3 regions of the Bacteroides sp. RCH18 genome follow, and region 2 is predicted to be linked to each of the others. Evidence: riboswitches for the same ligand, from Rfam matches in the RefSeq annotation. Region 2 holds a riboswitch; each other region holds the start of a gene.
The links. A riboswitch is a leader RNA that binds a small molecule or an ion and turns the genes downstream of it on or off. The one in region 2 is predicted to bind thiamine pyrophosphate.

Region 1: linked by a shared signal. The riboswitch ahead of pnuC (nicotinamide riboside transporter PnuC) and the one ahead of thiS (sulfur carrier protein ThiS) in region 2 are both predicted to bind thiamine pyrophosphate.
Region 3: linked by a shared signal. The riboswitch ahead of ACHLI0_RS09995 (TonB-dependent receptor) and the one ahead of thiS (sulfur carrier protein ThiS) in region 2 are both predicted to bind thiamine pyrophosphate.

What each region holds. Positions count from the first base shown of each region.
Region 1 is NZ_JBIPTC010000001.1:2,521,493-2,523,762, forward strand. It holds gene ACHLI0_RS10015 (RagB/SusD family nutrient uptake outer membrane protein) at 1-274, shown strand, start outside; gene ACHLI0_RS10020 (BT_3044 domain-containing protein) at 329-1,225, shown strand; TPP riboswitch at 1,367-1,463, shown strand; gene pnuC (nicotinamide riboside transporter PnuC) at 1,465-2,031, shown strand; gene ACHLI0_RS10030 (thiamine diphosphokinase) at 2,028-2,270, shown strand, end outside.
Region 2 is NZ_JBIPTC010000001.1:882,757-885,026, reverse strand. It holds gene ACHLI0_RS03410 (thiazole synthase) at 1-98, opposite strand, end outside; gene ACHLI0_RS03405 (thiamine phosphate synthase) at 111-740, opposite strand; gene thiS (sulfur carrier protein ThiS) at 745-945, opposite strand; TPP riboswitch at 1,007-1,101, opposite strand; gene ACHLI0_RS03395 (sensor histidine kinase) at 1,157-2,270, opposite strand, start outside.
Region 3 is NZ_JBIPTC010000001.1:2,507,292-2,509,561, forward strand. It holds gene ACHLI0_RS09985 (hypothetical protein) at 1-40, shown strand, start outside; gene ACHLI0_RS09990 (mechanosensitive ion channel family protein) at 139-1,050, opposite strand; TPP riboswitch at 1,185-1,281, shown strand; gene ACHLI0_RS09995 (TonB-dependent receptor) at 1,282-2,270, shown strand, end outside.

The DNA of each region.
Region 1 (2,270 bases), 1.6 Mb from region 2:
TATGATCGAATTTGCGTGCGAAGGAAGAAGATATCATGACCTGCGTCGTTGGGGACTAGCAGAAACAGAAGAAAACAAACCGGTACAAGGTATGGACGTTACCAAGAAGACAACCGAAAGAGACCAATTCTATACTGTTGTCAATGTAGTTCATAAGTATGCATTACGCAGCTTTGACAGGAAGATGTACTTCTATCCTATTCCGAGAGCCGTATTGGATAAAAATGCCAAACTGAAACAAAATCCAGGATGGGACGGATTCGGAGATTGGTAACTTTCCCCTTTCCATCATATAACTGATTATTAATCATATAAAATTGAACATATAATGAGATCAATATACAAAATAGTGGTCTGTTCTTTGTTAACGCTCTCCATCACTTCTTGTGAAAAAGACCTGCTTGAAAAAGAACAATATCAGAAAGAAATCTACCTGATCGGTGCTTACAACCGAGTATGGACCACAGAAGTAAGCTACAGTAACGAAGAAGTGAAAACTTATTTCACGGTCAGCAGTTCCGGTACATTAGCATTAGACCGAGATGTGAACGTAAAAATGAAGATCAATGAAGAGTTGGTAGATATTTACAATAAAAAATACTGGACCGTTCTGAATGAGGACAAATATTATAAATCATTGGATACTGATTTATATTCCATTCCTTCTTTGGAGAATACGGTAATCAAGCACGCTGAAGGTATTTCCGCTGAAGTTCCTGTGTTGATAAAGACAGCAAGTCTGAAGATTGACCAGTCATACGTCATCCCCGTCGAAATAGAAAGTACAACAGGATATCCGATAAGTGAATCCGGATATAAAATGTTGATTCTATTAAAATTAAAGAATGACTATTCGGGCAGTTACCAGATGAGTGGCCATACCACCTTAGAAGGAGAAACTCCGAAGACGATTCAGAAGCCTAAAACGATTAAGCCTACCGGAGTCAACACTGTCAGACTATTCTATGCCATGAACAACGAGAGCGACGAGAAGGCTGATATCCAAACGGGTACAATAGAACTGACCATCACGGATCAGATAGTGGAAGGCACTAATGATGTAAAGAAAGTTTTGATCAAAGCATGGGATACTGAAAACGGACCGGTAATTATCGACTCAGGAGAAAGTACCTACAACACAACCGCCAAAAAGTTCAGCCTCAAATATACGATCGGTAACACGCTATATGAAGAGCAACTGACCAAAGAAAAAGAAGTTTTATAATACACGACAAATGAGGAGAAGAGGAGATTTCACGGCATTGCAAAAATGCCGCTGAAATCTCCTCTTCGTTTTTTCAACGGAGGACTTGTTTTTACATGATTCCTTGTTTTCCTTCTGCTAAATTCGTAATTTTACCGCCGATTCACGCAATAGGGGTGCCCTAACATGACAGGCTGAGAACATACCCATAGAATCTGATCCGGGTAATGCCGGCGTAGAGAACGAATAAATAAGCAAATATGGAAATGAATTATCTGGAGATATTCGGTACGTTTATCGGTATTATCTACCTGTGGCTGGAGTATCGCGCCAGTATCTATCTGTGGCTGGCGGGCATCATCATGCCGGCCATTTATATCTTTGTTTATTACGACGCGGGGTTGTATGCCGACTTCGGCATCAACATCTACTATCTGATAGCTGCCATCTACGGATGGTTCTTCTGGATGTGGGGACACGGGGAAAAGAAAAGTCTCCCCATTATACATACCCCGTGGAAATGCTATCTGCCACTATTCCTTGTGTTTATCGTGTCTTTCGTCGGCATCGCCCGGATACTTATCGAATACACAGACAGTAACGTTCCGTGGCTGGACAGTTTCACAACGGCGTTGAGCATTGTCGGAATGTGGATGCTGGCACGCAAATACATCGAGCAATGGTTTGCCTGGATTCTTGTCGACATCGTCTGTTGCGGACTTTATATCTATAAAGATCTCTATTTCACCTCCGCATTGTACGGACTTTACTCCATTATAGCTATCTTTGGCTACTTCAAATGGAAAAAAATAATGAACATGCAATGATAAACGAACACTATATACCCCAAGCCGTCATACTTGCCAACGGTGAATATCCTGCGCACGAACTTCCCCTGCGTCTTTTGGCAGAAGCCCAATTCGTCGTTTGTTGCGACGGGGCCGCCAATGAATATATTTCCCGCGGACATACTCCCGACGTGATTATAGGCGATGGAGACTCGCTCCTGCCGGAATATAAAAAGCGTTTTTCCTCTATTATCCTTCAAATTTCGGATCAGGAGACG
Region 2 (2,270 bases):
AGAATGGCTTGTTCCATTACTTCATTGGAATTGAATTTTCCTGTACCCAGAAAAAGGCGGGAGTTGAACTCACGGCCTGCAATTACTAACTTTTCCACTTTTCAATTATTTTATTTGATTATACGTTTCATGTTCAAAATCTTTCGTGTTTCCGCTGCCGGATCCTCCGCCCGAAGAATCGTTCCGGAAAGCGCGATTCCGTTCACTCCGGTTTCGAGTATGGCGGGTATATCCTCACGGGTGATTCCTCCGATGGCTACTACCGGCAGTTCGATATTCGCTTCCTTCATCTGAGATAAAATAGCGGTATAACCTTCCAGTCCCAGAACAGGACTCAGGTTTTTCTTTGTAGTGGTAAACCGGAAAGGACCGATGCCGAGGTAATCCGCTCCGGCACGGTAGTGCTGTACGACATCCTCGAATGTATTTGCCGTACCTCCGATAATAAATGCTTCTCCAAGTAATTGTCGTGCCTGATCTATCGGCATATCTTTTTTGCCCAGATGCACTCCGTCCACTTCCAGCTTTTTGGCAAGTTCGACGTGGTCATCCAGAAGTAAGATCGCTTCTTTTTCTTTGCAGAGCGGCTTTAGTTGGAGGGCAACAGCTTCCACCTCTTCACACGGAGCTTCCTTCATGCGTAGCTGAATCCATTTACATCCTCCTTCAAGTGCCATGAGTGCCGATTCGAAATAAGTATACCGATCGGTCTGGTGGGTGATAAATTGTAGACTGACCATACTTTTACCCTCCACAAGCCGCTTTGATGACCACGAGGTTATCATTCTCCTGTAACGTGAATTTCTCCCATTCGGAACGTGGAATCATTTTGTTGTTTACGGCAATAGCGATGCCTTGTACCGGAAGTTCCAGTTGGGCAGCCAGTTGTGTAAGGGTAGAAGCAGGAGTCATTTCCACCTCTTTGTTGTTAACTTGTACTTTCATTGTCCTATCAGTATTAATAAGTTGAAAGTAAATACAAAGAGCGTGCTTATATAGAAAGGCGATAAGAAAGAAACACAATCCCTACGTCAGTGCTAACTGCCTCAGGTTCCTAGGGTATAATCTCAGCCCCTCTTTGGGGCACCCCTTTGTCTTTACGGGAGCAAAGTAAGCGAAAAAGAAACAAAGATTCATCAAATTATCCGTTTTTTTTTCATTTTTCTTCCGATTCCCGCTTTTTGATAGGATGAGAAAAGACAAACCGTGCTCCGTTCTTATAATTCTTGTCAATCCAGATATCGCCTCCCATGCGTTGTATGGTCAGTTTGCAGATTGCCAGTCCCAAGCCTGTTCCCTGCACAAATTCGTTGAGCTTTTCAAAACGCTGGAATACCAGTTCCTGCTTGTCTTCGGGGATGCCCGCGCCTGTATCGGTCACAGAGAACAGCATACACTGGTCTTCTTCGTCTATTTTATAATCCAGCGTGATACTTCCGCCGTCGGGAGTAAACTTCAGCGCATTGTTCAGTAAGTTGATGATCACCTGCTGCAAACGTAGCGGGTCGGTATAGAGCATATAAGGCTCTTTCGGCATCTGAAGCCTGACATCTATATCTCTTGTCCGGTTCTTCCTGGTCAGTGTGATCATGTTCTGGCAATGATTTACCAGTTCGCACCATTCATACTTGAACAGCAGTTTACCTGATTCCAAGCGTGATACATCCAGTACATCACTGATCAGCTGCAATAACAATTCGGAATTAGTCTGGATGATATCCGCATATTCCTTCTGCTCATCCGTTGCTTCCACGGTATCGATCAGCAGGCTGGAAAAGCCGACAATAGCGTTCAGCGGTGTCCGTATTTCGTGGCTCATATTTGATACGAAGGCACTTTTCAGTTGATTGGCTTCTTCGGCACGCTCTTTGGCATGACGTAGCGCAATTTCCGATAATTCCAGTTTCTTTTTATCTTCCCTTAATTGGGCTGTAGTCTTCTCAAGGTGATTCTTTAAGATTTTTGTCCGGTAATAATAATACAGTGAGATAAACAGTCCGCCTATCAGTACAAGGAAGGTAAACAGGATGAATTGCACTTCCGTCCGATATGCCTGAAAGAAAGGCACCTGTTGGTTGATGATAAGTGAATTGAAAGGTAGTTTCTTGTCCTGAAATCCCCATTCATGCAGTTTGTTGGCATCAAATTTGTATCTGTTGGGCAACAAATGAATGTGGCTGACATTGTTTTTCCCCTTGTCCAGAAATTGATAAGCCTGTTCTCCCATGCTTCTCCCTATTCCGTCGTACTGGGGGATATACCCTCCGATT
Region 3 (2,270 bases), 1.6 Mb from region 2:
AGACCGATATGAATTTGCTGAGGATTTCGGCATCAAATAAAAAGAAATTTTCCAATCACACCAGACAATTTGTTCATATAAAATGAGAGAGTCTCACCGAAGTGAAACTCTCTCGTTTTAGCATATATTGTATAGTGATCAGTTTCCCTGATGTACGGTAAGTTGCGGGAACGGGAAGTTGATGCCTTTTTCATTAAAGGTTTCATAAATAGTCTTGTTTATATCAAAATAAACTCCCCAGTAATCTGCCGTATTCACCCACACACGGACTACCACATTCACACTGCTGGCATCCAGCGCATGAAGGGCAATAAACGGGGCGGGATCAGTCAGAATACGCTTGTCGGCCGTCAGTATATCACGGACAATCTGCTGTACCTTATTATAATCTTCTCCATAATCCACGCCAACAATCCATTCTACACGGCGCGTTGTCTGTGTATTATAGTTTGTCACCACTCCACTGCTCATTGCACCGTTCGGTATATAAATCACTTTATTATCTCCGGTAGTCAGAATGGTGTGAAATATCTGTATTTCCTTAACCGTTCCGGAAACTCCCTGACTTTCAATCCAGTCTCCTACCTTATAAGGCTTGAAGAGCAATACGATCAGTCCGCCGGCAAAGTTCTGCAAATTACCGGACAGCGCCATACCGACAGCCACACCGGCAGAAGCCAACAGGGCTGCAAATGAAGTTGTTTCGACTCCCAAAGCACCGACTACAGAAATAATCAACAGAATGGTCAGCAGAATATTTACCAGACTCTTCACAAAAGTCTTGATGCTTATATCCACTTTTCTTCTGTCCATCAGACGTCCGACAAACCGGTTAAGCATCGAAATCAGGAAACGTCCTACGATGAAGACAAGGGTAGCAATCAGGATGCGTTCTCCGGCACGGATACCGAAATCTACCAATTGCTGGGTGATCAGAGAAAGCTTGTCCAATCCGTCCGCATTGGCTATCGCTTCTTCCATTAATTTATCTGCGGCGATTTGTGTAGAATCCGCAAGCTGTGTTGCTGTCGCCTGAAATAATAGTAGCATAATTTGATAATTATATTAAAATGAATAAATAGCTGACTTGTCATATTTCAACAAACTACAAAGTTATATTGTTTTTAGCAAATCTAAAAGTTTTTTTTGCTTTCCTCCCGCAAAAGCAGTAATTTTGCCAACGATTCACTAAGTAGGGGTGCCTTAACATGACGGGCTGAGAACATACCCATAGAATCTGAACCGGGTAATGCCGGCGTAGAGAACTAATTAATAAGCAAGATGAAAAAAATGATGATGATGGCCGTCGCCTTATTGGGCGCAGGCTTCTCTGTCCATGCACAAACGAGTGCAAAGGATAGTCTGAAAGTAATCAACCTGCAAGAAGTGCAGGTAGTATCCACACGTGCTACAGCAAAAACTCCCGTAGCATTTACCAATATAGGCAAAGCCGAACTTAAAAAAGTGAACTTCGGGCAGGATATTCCCTACCTGCTGAGCATGACTCCTTCCACACTGACCACATCGGATGCGGGATCGGGCATCGGCTATACGACTCTTCGTGTACGAGGCACTGACGGCACGCGTATCAACATCACTGTAAACGGCATTCCGATGAACGATGCCGAAAGCCACAATCTGTTCTGGGTAAATATGCCCGACTTCTCTTCTTCCGTAAAGGATATGCAAGTGCAACGTGGCGCAGGAACATCGACCAACGGCGCCGGTGCCTTCGGAGCCAGTGTCAATATGCAGACCGAAGGTGCATCCATGAAACCGTATGCCGAGTTCAACGGTTCCTATGGTTCTTTCAACACCCACAAGGAAACTGTAAAAGTGGGAACCGGACTACTGAACAATCACTGGACATTCGATGCCCGACTTTCCAACATCGGTACGGACGGATACATCGACCGCGCCTCCGTCAATCTCAACTCTTACTATCTGCAAGGAGGATATTTCGCCGAAAATACGTCTGTCAAACTGATCGCATTCACAGGAAAAGAAAAGACGTATCATGCCTGGGGATATGCCACTAAAGCAGAAATGGAAGAACACGGAAGACGGTATAACCCTTGCGGCGAATATACCGGAGACGATAATGAAAAACATTATTATGCCGACCAGACGGATAACTATCTGCAAAAGAATTATCAACTTCTTTTCAACCATACCTTCTCCACCGCATGGAATCTGAACGTAGCCCTGCACTACACCAAAGGTGACGGCTACTATGAGGAATATAAAGAAGACAGATCTTTCGTAGAATA